2 linked regions of the Glaciimonas sp. PCH181 genome follow. The protein of the gene in region 2 interacts with the protein of the main gene of each other region in a pairwise test. Links are inferred from orthologs where the notes say so. Each region holds a gene or a part of one and is shown on either strand. Other genes may lie near its edges. The genes, in order: gyrA and gyrB.

The links.
Region 1: the proteins of gyrB (region 2) and gyrA interact in binary tests that used the Escherichia coli proteins (3 or more experiments, as listed by UniProt). The link is inferred for Glaciimonas sp. PCH181 from one-to-one orthologs.

The regions. Positions count from the first base shown.
Region 1 is NZ_PYFP01000002.1:435,825-444,214, forward strand. Bases 3,991-7,258 are described here. They hold gyrA (DNA gyrase subunit A), read right to left. Parts: upstream 6,909-7,258; coding sequence 4,191-6,908; downstream 3,991-4,190. Other genes in these bases: serC (3-phosphoserine/phosphohydroxythreonine transaminase), read right to left, coding at 3,991-4,032. Outside these bases: C7W93_RS14985 (prephenate dehydrogenase/arogenate dehydrogenase family protein), read right to left, coding at 1-239; hisC (histidinol-phosphate transaminase), read right to left, coding at 303-1,409; pheA (prephenate dehydratase), read right to left, coding at 1,562-2,635; more of serC, read right to left, coding at 2,920-3,990; C7W93_RS15010 (OmpA family protein), read left to right, coding at 7,319-7,996; outer membrane protein OmpA, read left to right, coding at 8,288-8,390. UniProt on the Escherichia coli protein: A type II topoisomerase that negatively supercoils closed circular double-stranded (ds) DNA in an ATP-dependent manner to maintain chromosomes in an underwound state.
Region 2 is NZ_PYFP01000002.1:1,167,351-1,176,371, forward strand. Bases 5,975-9,021 are described here. They hold gyrB (DNA topoisomerase (ATP-hydrolyzing) subunit B), read right to left. Parts: upstream 8,717-9,021; coding sequence 6,233-8,716; downstream 5,975-6,232. Also shown: C7W93_RS18480 (RecQ family ATP-dependent DNA helicase), read right to left, coding at 1-250; C7W93_RS18485 (heavy metal sensor histidine kinase), read right to left, coding at 576-2,000; C7W93_RS18490 (heavy metal response regulator transcription factor), read right to left, coding at 1,997-2,677; C7W93_RS18495 (hypothetical protein), read left to right, coding at 2,817-3,446; C7W93_RS18500 (cytochrome b/b6 domain-containing protein), read left to right, coding at 3,501-4,151; C7W93_RS18505 (molybdopterin-dependent oxidoreductase), read left to right, coding at 4,148-4,906; yghU (glutathione-dependent disulfide-bond oxidoreductase), read left to right, coding at 5,066-5,941. UniProt on the Escherichia coli protein: DNA gyrase negatively supercoils closed circular double-stranded DNA in an ATP-dependent manner to maintain chromosomes in an underwound state.

The sequences.
Region 1 (8,390 bases), 730 kb from region 2 along the record:
GCGAGTATCGCGCCGGTTTGCGCCACCGGCGCGGCAATCAATACCAGATCGGCACCTGCCACAGCATCCGCTGGCGAGGTCGCGATAACGTCGATAATTCCCAACTCCAGCGCACGCTCTAATGAAGCGAGACTGCGGCCAGCACCAACGACTTGCGCCACCGCGCCCGCCTGCTTGAGCGCCAGCGCAAAGGAGCCGCCGATCAAACCAACACCAAAAATAGCAATTTTCTTAAACACGATGAAGTCTTGCGCAAAAAGATAATGAAAAGGTGAATTTTACCGAAGACCGAATAGACGCCATCAGCCCAGCAGAGCCTTCAACGCACTAATAAAAGCAGCATTTTCATGCGGCAGACCGATCGTAACGCGCAGCCATTGCGGCAAACCATAATTGCCAACCGGGCGCACAATGATGCCCTGCTTCAGCAACGCGAGATTGACACGCGCCCCAGCGCCGTCATCATCGCCGACCTTAACCATCACAAAATTACCAAACGATGGCACATAAGTCAGCTTCAACGCTTCAAATGCTTCCGTCAATTGCGCATAGCCTTCGGTATTGACCTGGGCGCTGCGTTGCAAAAACGGCTTGTCATTGAGCGCGGCAATCGCCGCTGCTTGTGCCAACGAATTAACATTGAAAGGCTGACGAATGCGGTTCAGCAAATCCGTCACAGCCGGTTGGGCAATCCCAAAGCCGATACGTAATCCTGCCAAGCCATACGCTTTCGACATCGTGCGCGAAACCAGTAAATTCGGATACTGACGCACCCACGCAATCGCGTCGAATTGCAACTCAGGGGGTAAATATTCGTTATAAGCTTCGTCCAGCACCACCACAACATTCGGCGGCACGCGTTGCAAGAAAGCAGCGATGTCAGCCGACGGCAAAAAAGTACCCGTCGGATTGTTCGGATTCGCGATAAAAATCAGACGCGTATCCTCTGTAATCGCGGCGGCCATTGCTGGCAAATCGTGTCCAAAATCCTTGGACGGTACTACGATAGCGCGCGCACCAGCCGCCTGCGTCGCCAAGCCATACACGACGAAAGAAAACTCAGAATACATTGCAGCTTGGCCCGGCTGCACAAAGGCGTGGGTGGCGAGCTCCAGAATATCGTTACTGCCATTCCCCAGTGTGATCCAGTCTGCGGGAACATCATATTTGGCCATGATCGCGGCCTTCAGATCAAACCCATTGGCATCCGGATAACGACCAATATCCGCGACCGCCGCTTGCATCGCCACGCGCGCAGATTCCGGCATACCTAACGGATTTTCGTTCGAAGCAAGCTTGATAATTTTGGCTTCATCAAGACCGAATTCTCGGGCTACTTCAGCTATCGGCTTGCCGCCCTGATACGGCGCAATGGCGCGAACATACTCTGGACCAAATTGAATCGACATCGTGTGCTTTCTATAGAAATAATAAGCAAATTTTTGTCACAGTATCGGTGTGACTGGAAGATAAATCGTTTGTATTGAGCGTGGTGAATGTAGCGGTATCAAACATTCATATTGCAGCTATGGTCGACCAGACCATAGACTTAATAGCAGTATTAAAGACTGAGCGGATAAGAGCCAAGTAACTTAAAAAACGCCGCATTTTGCTTGAGTTCAGCTAATGCCTTGGCAACTTTTTCGTCCTGCTCATGACCTTCAACATCCACGTAAAAATAATATTCCCATGCGCCCATTCGCGCAGGCCGCGACTCAAAACGGCTCATCGATACCCCGTGACTGGCGAGCGGCGACAACAGACTATATACAGCGCCTGCTTTGTTCGGCACCGATAACACTAAGGAAGTCTGATCCTTGCCGCTTGGGGTCGTGTGCAAGCGACCGATTACCGCAAAACGTGTGCGGTTGTGCGGATCATCCTGAATGTGCGCACTGACGATTTGCACACCGTAAGTTTGCGCGGCAAGCTCGCCCGCAATCCCTGCAACGGTCACATCTTCGCTGGCCATACGCGCCGCTTCGGCGTTAGAGGCCACCGCGAGTCGTTCAATATTGGGATAGTGCTGATTTAGCCACGCGTTACATTGCGCCAACGCCTGCGAGTGCGCACAAATCCGCGTTACATGATCAGTCGTTCCATCTTTTGTCATCAGACTATGATGTACCGGAATCGCGACTTCGCCACTAATGCGCAAGGTCGTTTGCAACAATAAATCCAGGGTTCTGTTGATGACGCCTTCGGATGAGTTTTCGATTGGCACCACGCCAAAATCGGCGGTTCCGGCTTCTGCGGCACGAAACACCTCATCAATCGATGCGCACGCCATGCTATCCACCGCGTGACCAAATTGCTGATATACGGCCTGCTCGCTGAAGGTGCCAGCGGGGCCTAGATAGGCGACGGTGACACGTTTTTCCAGTGCCCGGCAAGCCGACATTACTTCTCGGAAAATGGTCTGCACATCGCCAGATTGCAGCGGTCCGGGATTGCGATCCGCAACGCTACGTAATACCTGCGCTTCACGCTCCGGTCGAAACACGGGGGCATTGGTTTCCGCTTTTACATGCCCCACTTCTTGCGCCAACTGGGCACGGCGATTTAACAGCACCAGAATTTGCGCGTCAATGTCATCGATTTTCTGGCGTAACGGTAGAAGTTTTTCTTGGATCATGATGATGGTGGTTGCGTCGCTTTTTACACTCTAAGAAATAACGCTAAATACCCCAGCGACGGCACGTCTATTAACGTTAACTTCCTCAACAGGCCCACATCGGCGCACTGTCTTCATTGGCAAGTTTTGATCAACACGTTGCTGAAACAGTTTTGCGTAAGACCTGACTTTATTACGTTTAAATACCGCCCAAGATGGCTTTGGTAAATGCGCCCGTAAGCCCTGCTCAATAAGAATACTTACGGATTAGTCAGGATACCAATCGCTCTCCCCGCGACCGGTGATTATCCGTATCGCTTTTCAAATTCTTTCAAATAAGCAACCAACGCCTGTACACCAGCCATTGGCATAGCGTTGTAAATCGACGCCCGCATACCGCCAACGGATTTGTGTCCTTTCAGCTGCAACAAACCCTGTTCTTTCGCGCCGCCGAGAAAGTCGGCGTTGCGGGTCTCGTCACGCAAAAAGAACGGAACATTCATGCGCGAGCGACAATCTGCGGCAATTTTTGTTTGATAGAAATCAGTGGAATCCAGATAATCGTACAACAATCCGGCCTTAGCGATATTCACTTGCTCCATCGCCGCTACGCCGCCCTGCCGCTTGAGCCATTGGAATACCAGTCCGGCAATATAAATCGCATAAGTCGGCGGCGTGTTGTACATGGAATCGTTATCAGCGACGATTTTCCAGTCGAAGGCCGATGGGCAACTTGGCATGGCATGACCGAGTAAGTCTTCCCGGACCACCACGATCGTCAAACCAGCAGGCCCGATATTTTTCTGCGCGCCACCATAAATAACGCCGTATTTAGCCACATCCACCGGGCGCGACAAAATGTGCGATGACATGTCTGCGACTAACGGTGCGCCATTGGTCTCCCCAGCAACTTCTGGCGTAAATTGAAACTCCACGCCATCGATAGTTTCATTGGTGCAAATATGGACGTATGCGGCGTCTTTAGAAAGCTGCCAGCTGTCACGCGATGGAATCTGTGCAAATTTTTGCGGCTCTGAAGAAGCTGCAACATTAACGTTGCAATAACGTTTTGCTTCCTTAATCGACTTGGTCGACCAAGAACCTGTATTGATGTAATCGGCAGTGCCTGGCAAGGAATTGTCAGCGCTCAGTCGCGCCGCCAGATTCATCGGAATGATGGCATTCTCGGCAATCGCACCACCCTGCAAAAACAGAACTTTATAGTTAGCGGGAATCCCCAATAACTCGCGGAAATCGCGCTGCGCGTTTTCTAGTATCGACATAAACTCGCTGCCGCGATGACTCATTTCCATGACTGACATACCACTACCGTGCCAGTCCAGCATTTCAGCAGCAGCTTGTTGCAGCACTTCTTTAGGTAATACGGCGGGACCAGCAGAAAAATTAAAGATAGGCATGTTGACACTCGTCAATAAAAGCTAGGGACAGCGAGATTTTCTGAAAAATTACTTGTGCAACAAAGGATATATTTACAACGTTGCAGAGGAGTCTGAAGGGCAATAAAATGTGGTCAGGCGGAAGGAAACATCCTTCTGCGTGACCACTTTAACGCCAATTACTCAACGTCGGCAGGACCGCTTTCTTTGCCAGAAGCGCTGTCATCTCCGCCTTCATTACCACCGTCAGCCGCAGCATCGGTAGCAACATTAGCATCAGAGATCGGGGCTTCTACGTTTTCTTCAATTACTTCTTCAACATCGCTTTCCATCACGCGCTGCAAACCGCTCAGCTTGGTGCCGTCTTCAACCGCGATCAGCGTCACGCCTTGCGTAGCGCGGCCCATCTCGCGAATCTCTGCGACACGAGTGCGAATCAACACGCCACCGGTAGTGATCAGGATAATTTCATCGCTAGGTTCAACCAGCGTAGCGGCAACAACTTTACCGTTACGCTCACTGGTCTGAATCGCAATCATCCCCTTCGTACCACGGCCATGACGGGTGTACTCAGTAATAGGAGTACGTTTTCCGTAACCGTTTTCAGTTGCGGTCAGGACAGATTGTTGTTCGTTCTCGGCAACCAGCAAAGCAATAACTTGCTGTCCGTCTTCCAGATTCATACCGCGCACACCGCGTGCGGTACGACCCATCGGACGTACATCGTTTTCATCAAAGCGCACTGCTTTGCCAGAGTCGGAGAACAGCATGACATCGTGCTGTCCATCAGTCAGCGCTGCACCGATCAGAAAATCGCCTTCGTCCAGATCGACGGCAATAATCCCCGCTTTACGTGGATTACTGAAATCCGATAAAGGTGTCTTTTTAACAGTGCCGAGGCTAGTCGACATAAAGATATAACGATCTTCCGGGAAGCTACGATTGTCGCCAGATAATGGCAACACAACGGTGATTTTTTCACCGTCTTGTAGCGGGAACATATTCACAATCGGCTTGCCGCGTGAGTTACGTGAACCTTGTGGGACTTCCCAGATTTTCAGCCAATACAAGCGACCGCGATTGCTGAAACACAAAATGTAATCATGCGTATTGCCGACAAACAACTGATCGATCCAGTCATCTTCTTTCGTCGCCATCGCCTGCTTGCCGCGTCCACCACGCTTTTGCGCGCGATATTCGGAAACCGGTTGCGATTTCATATAGCCGGTATGCGACAAAGTGACCACCATGTCTTGCGGCGTGATCAAATCTTCGGTGCCCAGATCAGTAGGATTGAGTTCGATCTGCGAACGACGCTCATCTTTATTACCGATGCCGTATTCGTTTTTAGCCGCGTTCATTTCATCTGTAATGATGACCGTTACGCGCTCTGGATTAGCCAAAATGTCGAGCAAATCAGCGATAGTGACCATCACGTCTTTGTACTCGTTAACAATCTTGTCCTGCTCCAGACCAGTCAAACGTTGCAAACGCATTTGCAAGATTTCTTGCGCCTGATCATCCGACAGTTTGTACAAACCGTCAGTTTGAATGCCGTAATGCAGAGGCAGATTTTCCGGGCGGAAAGCATTAATACCGCCACTGTTTTCTGCGCCGGTACGTTGCAACATATCGCGCACGACGGACGAATCCCACGAGCGCTCCATCAAACCGGCTTTTGCGACTGGTGGCGTTGGCGCTGCTTTGATGATAGCGATGAAATCATCGATATTCGCCAATGCAACGGCCAAACCTTCCAGCACGTGACCACGTTCGCGTGCTTTGCGTAATTCAAAGACGGTGCGCCGTGTAACCACTTCGCGTCGATGCGACAGGAAGCACTCCAGCATTTGCTTCAAATTCAGCAATTTAGGTTGGCCGTCTACCAGCGCCACCATATTCATGCCGAAGGTATCTTGCAACTGCGTTTGCTTGTATAGATTATTAAGGACAACTTCAGCCACTTCGCCGCGCTTCAACTCAATCACAACGCGCATGCCTGACTTGTCGGACTCATCGCGCAGATCAGATATACCTTCCAGTTTCTTGTCGCGCACCAACTCGGCGATCCGTTCCAGCAACGCCTTCTTATTAACCTGATACGGCAACTCATCAATAATGATCGCAGTGCGACCTTCACGACCGTATTCTTCGAAGTGCGTTTTGGCGCGCATCACTACACGGCCGCGGCCAGTGCGATAACCGTCACGCACTCCGGAAACACCGTAAATAATCCCGGCGGTCGGGAAATCCGGTGCCGGGATAATTTCGATCAGTTCATCGATCGTCACGCCGGGATTGCGCAATACGTGCAGCGCGCCGTTGATGACTTCAGTAATATTGTGCGGAGGAATGTTGGTCGCCATCCCAACGGCAATACCGGACGAGCCATTGATCAGCAAGTTCGGAATCCGTGTCGGCAATACCGATGGTTCTTTTTCCTTGCCGTCATAGTTAGGCACGAAATCAACGGTATCTTTATCGATATCAGCGAGGATTTCGCTCGCGATTTTGTCCAGGCGGCACTCGGTGTAACGCATCGCAGCAGCGCCATCACCGTCGATAGAACCGAAATTACCCTGTCCATCGACCAGCATGTAGCGCAACGAAAAGTTCTGCGCCATACGTACTAGCGTGTCGTAAATCGATTGATCGCCATGGGGATGGTATTTACCCATGACTTCACCGACCACACGCGCACATTTGACGTAAGGCCGGTTCCAGACATTATTCATTTCGTGCATGGCGAATAAGACCCGACGATGCACGGGCTTTAAGCCGTCGCGGACATCAGGCAGCGCACGTCCAACGATGACGCTCATGGCGTAATCGAGGTAACTCTTGCGCATTTCTTCTTCGAGGGAAATCGGTATTGTTTCTTTAGCGAATTGATCCATTAGCGAGTCGGCGAGTCTTTACTTAGGTTGATAGATCACGGATAAAAGCTGACCATGGTCTGGCATTCACTTTTAATAATTTTAATAACTATCGGTGACACGGATGGATTACTAACGTCATCGATGCCAGTCGAGAATGCAGCCAAAGGTTCGCAATAAGACGCGTGATTTTAGCACGTGGCGCTGGCTAATCGGCTTTTCCCGACCTTAGAGCGGTCAGAGCACGTTGACTAAATAATATGTTACGCCAGGTAATATGCTTAAATGCCATGTCAAATTTGCTCCATCGATTTTAATCCGATCGCCTATATACTTACGGTCGCTTTTAATAACGATAGCTCCATTGCGTTATTGACACGTTATTGCCAACATTGCATTAACGCAACCGTCATTCCTCAGGAAAACATTTTATGCGTCAACTTTTCGCGTTGAGTCTGCTGACAGGCATTGCTTTCAGCTCGGCACCAATTATGGTCCTCGCGCAAACTACCGATATACAAGCCAATACCCCTTCGAGTGCTTATCTTCAGGATTCACGCGGGCCGGTCGCGCGTAGCCAGTTCGGACTATGCTGGCGCAGCGGCTATTGGGATAAGGATAGTGCGGTGACAGGATGCGACGGTGAACTATTGCCGCCCTTCATGAAAGCGATCGCCCCGGATCTGGTCAGCAATCCACTGGCAGCAAATACGGACAACACCGCCGTGACAGCTAATAGCTGCAATTTCTTAACTACGCTAAGTAGTGACCAAACGTTCTCTTTTGGCAAGAACACGCTGACAGCAGCCGCCAAAGCGCACATTGATAACGATATCGTGGCGCCATTAAATGGTTGCAATAAGGATAATGTCATTACGATCACGGGACATACTGATCAACTTGGTGCAAACGGTTATAACCAAAAACTCTCCGAACAGCGCGCCCAAAGTGTTGCCAATTATTTAAAGAGCAAAGGGGTTGTTGCCAGAATGAATATAAATGGTGTCGGAAGCACGCAAGAAGTGAAAACATGCAGTAATCAACTCCCACATAAAAGTCTTATTAGTTGCTTTAGTCCTAATCGTCGCGTGACGATAAGCGTGCAATAAAAACTAAATATATTAATAATTCGTATAGTTTCCAAAAGCAATATAAGATGCATCCGGCAAAGATGTTTTCAGAATGTTATGTTGCAAGAAAACAACGGAGTATGAAAAACGTAGGCCTACCTATTTGGCATACTTCGCTAGCAATAGCAGCCTGTGGCAGAATGATGGCAAGTTCTTTGCATGTAGCCAATTTCACATGTAACGGCTGGAACCACGTGGTATTATCCAATTTTTGATGTCGTATATTAGTTGCGCAGTTAATCTGCGGATATCTCAACCGAGAGGAGAAACATGAATAAATTAGCAAAACTCGTCTTCGCTGCGTCCGCAGTCGTCGCACTGACTGCCTCCGCGCAGGAAATAAAAGATATCCAAGCTAAAACCCCTACTAGTG
Region 2 (9,021 bases):
CCAGATGAGGAAGATCAAAATCAATCAGATTATGCCCCAGTAGAAAAGATGCCGTTTGAGCAAGTTCATCTAACTGGATTAGCGCCGCGCCAAGATCGCCTTTTGTGAATACCAGAGTGGCGTCAGTTTCTCCATGCACCGCAGCGAAACTATGAATACGCGCATCGCGGATTCCGACCTCCAAATCGATGGAAAGGCAGCGTGGAGTAATCGCGAGCGCCGTGCGCTGTTTTTGAGCAGGATCTTTCATAGGCAAATGTTATTGCAAATTGCGGGGATTTACTTTGTTTAGAGACAACTTATTTTGGGCACCTGTTCAATAGGGGCGCAATCTATCAATCATAGATAACAAATGGCGTTGTGTTTTAAGGAGAAGAAATGACGTTGGTATAGCGAAAGTATGTCCGATGGACATGCTGGGCAATAGAGCCTCTGGCGCTTGCTAACTCAGTCAGATGCCGACTGAGAGAAGCGCTTATCCCAAAGAACTTATCATTTACAGCAATATTTACAGCCGTCTAAACAAATACCCATGCCAGCGAGCTACACGCCCTACACTGGCGCGAGCCACTTTTTTAGGTTCGCGCCTGGATTGCCCGAGGCATCTGTGGAAAATACAGGCTAAAGCGGATCAGCCCCGCTGCTGAACAATTCACTTCAGCGCTGCCGCCGTGCACCAGCATGATGGCACGCACAATGGCCAGTCCCAGTCCGTTCGATTCCGTGAATTCACTGCGCGACTTGTCGCCGCGGTAGAAGCGGTCGAACAAGCGATCCAGCTGTTCTTGCGGGATCGGATCCCCTTGATTTTCCACTTCAACACATGTGCCCTGCGCCTGTGACTTGCTGCTTAACCGCACGATACTTCCCGGCAGCGCATAGCGCACCGCGTTCACCACCAGATTGCTAACCGCGCGGCGCCACATCACCGGACTGACTTGCAGCTCGCCGCTGGCATCGACTACCAGCCTGATGTCGCGCTCTTCGGCGATACCTTCAAAATACTCTGCGATCTTGTGCAGCTCATCGGCCAGTACCAGCGATGTCTTTTCGACAGCGAGACCAGCATGGTCGGCATGCGCCAGAAACAGGATGTTTTCCACGATACGGCTCAGCCGCTGCAGTTCCTCCAGATTGGATTCCAGCACCTGCTGATATTCACTGGCATTGCGTACCTTGTTCAGCGTTACCTGAGTCTGCCCCATCATGGCACCGATCGGCGTACGGATTTCGTGCGCGAGGTCGGCAGAAAATTGCGACAGATTTTCATAGCCCTCGGAGAGCCGGTCCAGCATGGCGTTGAAGGATGCCGCCAGCCGCCGCAACTCTTGCGGTGCGTCTTCTTCGCGCAGGCGTATCGCGATATTGGTCGGACTGACTTCGGCGGCGCGCCCGGCCATCGAAGTCAACGGCCGAAAGCCGCGCTTCAGCACTAGGAAGCCGAGCAGCGCTGCCAGCAGCACCGATATTGCAGCAGCACCGATCACCTGCCAATAGTATGCCGAAAGGATAGACGATTCTTGCGTCATCACATGGGCACCGACGATCACTACTTTGGGGCCATCTTTACCCACTTCTGCCTCGGCCGAGATCCAGCGCACACGCACACCATCGGCGCGTTCACCTGTTTGCAGTGACGCTAAGGTCAAGGATCGATTCAAGCCCACCGACGGCATCGGTGGTGGGGTCAGGTTAGCCGGATTGACGCGTACGAACGGTGCCTGACCCGGATAAGCGAACATCAATACATCTTGCTCGCTACCCAGCATGGTTTCAAACAATGCCGGTCGATCTTCCATCTGCTTGACGTTGTAGAGATCGTGCAACAGCGTGCGGAAATGCTCTACTCTGCCAATTAACGAATAATCAGCACGGGTTTCCAGCGCCTTTCGGGTCGACGAATACAGGTACATGCCGAGGCTGGTAACGATGGTGCAGGCAATCAGCGCGAACAGAAAAGAGACGCGTGCGGTCAGTGAACGGGTACGCCAGAGATTCATGGATTTTCGGAAAACATGTAGCCGATACTCCGCACCGTATGGATCAGTTTGTGCTCAAAGGGATTATCGATCTTTGCGCGCAGGCGCTTGATGGCGACGTCGACCACATTCGTATCGCTGTCGAAATTCATGTCCCACACTTCGCAAGCGATGACGGTGCGTGACAAGGCTTCGTCCTGGCGTTTAACCAACAGATGCAGCAATAGGAATTCCTTGTTGGTGAGGACAATATCGACGCCCTGACGCGTGACCTTGCGGCGCAACAGATCAAGCTGCAAATCTGCCACTTGAAAAAAATCCAGCGCCTGTGCCTCACGCAGTACGCCGCGCCGCAGCAGAGTCCGAATCCGCAGCAGCAGTTCGGTAAACGAAAATGGCTTGACCAGATAATCGTCGGCGCCCAACTCTAGCCCGTGTATGCGATCGTTCACATGGTCGCGCGCGGTCAGGAAGATGACCGGCAGATCGCGGCGGGCGCGAATCGCACGCATGATGGTCCAACCGTCAGTGCCGGGCAACATGACATCCAGCACCACCAGGTCGTAAGAGTTCTCCAGCGCCATGTGCAAACCGTCGCTGCCGTTGGAAATCAAGTCGACCGCATATCCTGATTCGCGCAGACCTTTCTTGAGGTAGGCACCGGTCTTGGGGTCGTCTTCGATGACGAGGATAGGCATGCTGATTCCTTGATGGTAATCGCCCCATTCTATCAATTCGCGCCCCAAGAAGAATGACAATATTGTCATCCATATGTCACCGATAAGACACTTAAGCACGCCTACCATGGACATTCCAGCAACCACCTAAACTACTCTCATGACAACTGCACAATTCTTACGTCGGCTGGTTCCCGCCCTGGCCGCATCGACTTTCCTCGCCTATGGCAGCCTCGCTATCGCCCAGACTGCCGCTACAACAACACCGGTGCGGGTGCGCGCCACAATTGAAAAAGTTAACGCCGACAATCTCGAAGTCAGCACCAGAGCTGGCAAGAAACTGACCTTGAAACTGGCACCGGACCTAATCCTACTCTCGGTGAGCCATGCCGCCATCACCGACATTAAGTCAGATAGTTTCATCGGCAGCGCCGCCATACCACAGGCTGATGGCAGCCTGAAGGCGCTGGAAGTCACCGTCTTCCCACCCGGAATGAAATCAGGCGAAGGTCATTACGCTTGGGACCTGGGTAAGAAAAGCACTATGACCAACGGTACTGTCGGCGATGTAGTCGTCACCAGCGGCCGCACCATCACAGTCAAGTATCCGGATGGTGAAAAGAAAATCGTGGTGCCGGCCGACGTCCCTATCGTTAGCCTCAACAAAGGTGACCGCAGCTTGCTGGTGCCTGGCGCCCACGCCGTATTCGTTGTCAACAAGGCCGCCGATGGCAGCGACGTGGTAGGTCGCGCCCTGGTTGGCGTCAAAGGCGTAGTGCCGCCGATGTAATGCCGCATCGCGGGCAGCCCATCTGCCCGCAACGATTCTATATAAGGTGTATTCATGGCGACTGCCGATAAACCCCGCCGCATCATTCATCCGCTGCTGGTGCGCGTAGCGCACTGGACCAACGCCTTCGCCATCGTCTGCATGGTGATGAGCGGCTGGGGGATCTACAACGCCTCGCCACTGTTCGGCTTCGATTTTCCGCATTGGGCCACTCTCGGCGGCTGGCTGGGCGGAGCGATTGCCTGGCATCTGGCGGCGATGTGGCTATTGGTAGTAAACGGCTTGATCTATCTTGGCTACGGCCTGCTGGCCGGACATTTCCGCCGCCATTTCCTGCCGCTAGGATTGCGTCCGCTGCTACGCGATATAAAAGATGCGTTGACCTTCAAACTGGCGCATCAGCCCGGCACTTATAACACCGTGCAACGCCTGATGTACATCGTCGTGTTACTGCTTGGCGTGCTGGTGGTAGCGTCCGGTTTGTCGATCTGGAAACCGGTGCAGCTGGACAGTCTGGTCGACCTGTTCGGCGGCTACGACATTGCGCGCCACGTGCACTTTGTAGCGATGGCTGGCATCGTCGCCTTCGTAGTAGTGCATCTGGCGCTGGTACTGATCGTGCCGAGCACACTGCTGCCGATGCTGACCGGACGGGCTCCCCGCCACGCCCGCAAGAAACTTACAAAGCAGGAGCAGCAAGTATGAGCGAGAAGAAAAATCAACCGCCGAAAAACAATGAACTACAACCCGAACTAGTACAACTGCAGCGCCGTCTATTCCTGCGCTCGGGGCTGTCACTGGGGGCGTTGTCGCTGCTGACCGGCTGCAATCTGCAAGACGGCGATCAGGTCGACAAGGTATTGTGGGCAATGTCACGCTGGAATGATCGTGTGCAAAGCATGTTGTTTCGCCCCAATCATCTGGCGCCGACCTATCCGGCCAGCATGATCACCAAGCCATTTCCATTCAATGCCTTTTACGATGCAGATTCGGCGCCGGAGATCGATGGTGATACGTATACGTTGGAAGTCTCAGGGCTGGTGCGTAACAAGCGCAACTGGAACCTGGCGCAATTAAGGGCATTGCCACAAGTGTCGCAAATCACGCGCCATATCTGCATCGAAGGCTGGAGCGCCATCGGCCAGTGGGGCGGCGTGCCGTTTCGCACTTTCCTAGCGCATATCGGTGCTGATACTACCGCAAAGTATGTCGGCTTCAAATGTGCAGACCGCTACTATTCCAGCATCGACATGGCAACTGCGTTGCATCCGCAGACTATGCTGGCATTGGATTTTGGCACTTCGCCATTACCAACCGAGTATGGCTATCCGTTGAAACTGCGGGTACCGACCAAGCTCGGCTTCAAGAATCCCAAGCATATTGCAGCAATCTTCGTCACTAATGAAAATCCCGGTGGCTATTGGGAAGACCAAGGGTACAACTGGTACAGCGGTTCTTAACGTCTGACAGTAACAGGCAGTCGTTTTCGAATGTGGATCCCGCTCAGTGCATGCCTTCGGCGCCAGCATAAATCTTCGGCCGAGTATGCATTTTTACTTACCGGTTACACTAAGCAATATTCTGCACCAGAAACTACGCGACATTATGGAGCCTATCTAATGAGTAGCGAAAACTTGTACACCCCACCCAACGTCTGGTCCTGGGATAAGGAAAGCGGCGGCAAGTTTGCCAGCATCAACCGGCCTGTTGCTGGTGCCACGCATGACAAAAACCTGCAGGTGGGACGCCATCCGTTGCAGCTTTATTCGCTCGCCACACCCAATGGCGTCAAAGTAACGATCATGCTTGAAGAGTTGCTGGCCCTGGGCCACGGCGGTGCCGAGTACGACGCTTGGCTGATTCGCATCAACGATGGCGACCAGTTCGGCAGTGGATTTGTTGGTGCCAACCCCAACTCCAAGATTCCAGCTCTCGTGGACCACAGTGGCGAAACACCGGTGCGGATATTCGAATCCGGAGCCATTCTGCAGTACCTGGCCGAGAAGTTTGGTGCCTTCCTGCCCGCCAGCGGCGCGGCGCGCGCCGAATGCTTGTCCTGGCTATTCTGGCAAATGGGCAGTGCGCCCTTTCTGGGCGGAGGCTTTGGTCATTTCTATGCTTACGCACCTGAAAAGTTTGAGTACCCGATCAACCGCTACGCGATGGAAGTCAAACGCCAGCTTGATGTATTGGAGCGTCGGCTGTCAGAGCATCGCTTCCTGGCGGGCAACGACTATACCATCGCGGACATGGCGGTTTGGCCGTGGTATGGCGCGCTGGTCAAAGGCCACCTCTACGAGGCAGGCGAGTTCCTCAGCGTGCACGAGTACAAGCATGTGCTACGCTGGACTGACGAGATTGCCCTGCGCCCAGCCGTGGAGCGCGGCCGCAAGGTCAACCGTGCCTGGGGCGAGCCGTCCGGCCAGCTCCTCGAGCGCCACGACGCCAGCGACTTCGACCTCAAGACGCAAGACAAGCTGGTTCCTTCCTCCTAGGGCAAGTCATGACTCCGGTATGACTGCGCTAGTGCCCTCAGGTTCGCCGCAGGGTGTACCACCCGGGATGCTTTAACAAATCCCTGAACAGTCCCAGGCTTGCCTGAAATAAAAAAGCTCGTGCATCCAGTTAGCGGTGCACGAGCTTTTTAAACTCTGATGATCAAGGTTTTCAGCACAACAGACGTGGCTCAAAAGATTCAGCGGCACCACGTCTAATTGCTTTTCCGCAGCCCACCTTTGTCAGTTTATCGTTCTCAAACTGCCAGTTGATGGGTACAGCTAAAACCATCAAACATCAATATTCCCAGCCTGCAACGCATTCAACTCAATAAACGCGCGCCGTGGTTCAACGTCGTCGCCCATCAACGTCATAAAGATTTGATCCGCGGCAATCGCGTCGTCGATCTGTACTTTTAGCAGGCGGCGCACGGTTGGGTCCATTGTGGTTTCCCATAGTTGGCTTGGGTTCATTTCACCCAGTCCTTTGTAGCGCTGTTTGCTGACGCCGCGTTCTGCTTCGTCGCGTAGCCAGGCCATGGCTTGGTGGAAATCGGCAATGGCGAATTCTTTTACTTTTTCACCGGTGCCGCGACGGACCATTGCACCCGGACCGATCAGACCTTTGAAGGTGGCGGCGGCGTTGCATAGTACTTTGTAGTCGGAGCTGGTGACGAAGTCGCTGTCGATAACGCTGGCTTTGATATTGCCGTGGTACATCCGTTGAATCCGCAGTTGATGCTTTTCTGTCAGTTCATCGGATTTGACGATGACGTTGACCGCAGGATCACCGATTTCTTTGGTGAGTGCTTGCGCGGATAATTCGGCATTTTCAACGGTGTCTAGTTCTAGCGTGACGCCAGTCATGATGGCGGTGAGGGCAGCGCCGTCGATGGCGCGGGTCAGGCGCGTGATGATGGCGTTGGCGGTGTTGTATTGACGAACCAGTTCTGTCAGGGCCGGGCCGCTGATCGGATCGGTGCCTGAACTCGGGACTAGCGAGGCGTCATTGAGCGCGACCTGCATCATGTATTGAACTTCTTCAACGTCATCTTTGAGATAGCGTTCGTCTTTGCCGTGCTTGACTTTGTACAGTGGCGGTTGCGCGATGTAGATGTGGCCGCGCTCAACCAGTTGCGGCATTTGACGATAGAACAATGTCAGCAGCAGCGTGCGGATGTGGGCACCATCGACGTCTGCATCGGTCATGATGATGATGCGGTGATAACGCAGTTTGTCGGCATTGAATTCGTCCGGGCCGATGCTGGTGCCTAGCGTCGCGATCAAGGTCGTGATCTGCTCTGACGATAGCATTTTTTCGAAGCGTGCTTTTTCGACGTTCAAGACTTTACCGCGCAATGGCAGAATCGCCTGAAATTTACGGTCGCGGCCTTGCTTGGCTGAACCGCCCGCAGAGTCACCCTCGACGATGTAAAGTTCGCATAATGCGGGATCTTTTTCCTGGCAATCGGCAAGTTTGGAGGATAAACCGAGGCCATCCATCACGCCTTTACGACGGGTCAGCTCACGCGCTTTACGCGCTGCATCACGGGCACGTGCAGCTTCGACGATTTTGCCGCAGATGATTTTGGCGTCGTTTGGTTTTTCTTGCAGATAGTCGCTGAGTGTTCTGGCGACAATTTCTTCGACCGGCAAACGCACTTCGCTGGAGACAAGTTTGTCTTTGGTTTGCGAACTGAATTTTGGCTCAGGGACTTTGACTGATAACACGCAAGTCAGGCCCTCGCGCATGTCGTCGCCGCTGGTTTCGACTTTGGCGCGTTTGGCGAAATCATGTTCTTCGATGTACTTGTTCAGTACACGAGTCATCGCTGCACGCAGGCCGGTGAGATGGGTACCGCCGTCGCGTTGCGGGATGTTATTGGTGAAGCATAATACTTGCTCGTTATAGGCGTCATTCCATTGCATGGAGACGTCGACTGTGACGCCTTCTTTTTCGCCTGTCGCCTGAAAAATCGTTGGGTGCAATACGCTTTTGTTTTTGTTGATGTATTCAACGAAACCGCGTGTGCCGCCTTCGAACGCGAAAAGTTCTTCTTTGCCGGTGCGTTGATCGGTCAGTTTGATACGCACACCGTTGTTCAGGAACGATAATTCGCGGATACGCTTGGCTAGAATTTCGTAGTGGAATTCGACGTGTGTAAAAATTTCTTCGTCGGCCCAGAAGTGCACTTCCGTACCGCGCTTGTCGGTGTCGCCAATGACTTTGATGGGCGATACGATCATGCCGTCTATGGTTTCGATGTCACGATTTTGCGGTACGCCGCGTACGAATTCCATGAAATGGACTTTGCCATCGCGACGGATGGTGAGCTTCAATAACTTGGACAAACCGTTGACGCAAGAAACGCCCACGCCATGCAAACCGCCGGAAACTTTATAAGAGTTTTGATCGAATTTACCGCCAGCGTGCAACTCGGTCATGACGATTTCGGCTGCGCTGCGCTTAGGTTCGTGCTTGTCGTCAAACTTGATGCCGGTGGGGACGCCACGGCCATTGTCGGTGACGGAAATCGAATTATCAGAATGGATCGTGACGTTGATTTCGGTGCAATGACCGGCTAACGATTCGTCGATGGAGTTGTCCAGAACTTCAAACACCAGATGATGCAAGCCGGTGCCGTCTGAAGTGTCGCCGATGTACATCCCCGGACGTTTTCGTACTGCTTCCAGACCTTCGAGGATCTGAATTGAGGACGCGCCGTACGCATTTGGTGGCGGCTGATTGGTGTTGTCTTGAGGGATTGATGACATGGCTACCTTCTGAATAAACTGCTACAAAAACATGAATCCAAGCTAATGATCTGCTAATCGGATGAACTAACAAAAATGGTGGATTTTCTGATCAGGCTAATTACAAACCGCAGTGATAGCAGAACTATCGCTATGGGATTTGGAACGACGCATGGAGGAAAAAGACGCTTTTATGTTCAATTCTTTACGAAACAGACCAGTATACCCGCAGCTGGGGGATTTCTTAAATGTGACTAAGGGGCCGAAGCCCCTTTATTCACGATATACACTGTTTAACGCGATTTATGACGGGTTTAATGATTAGA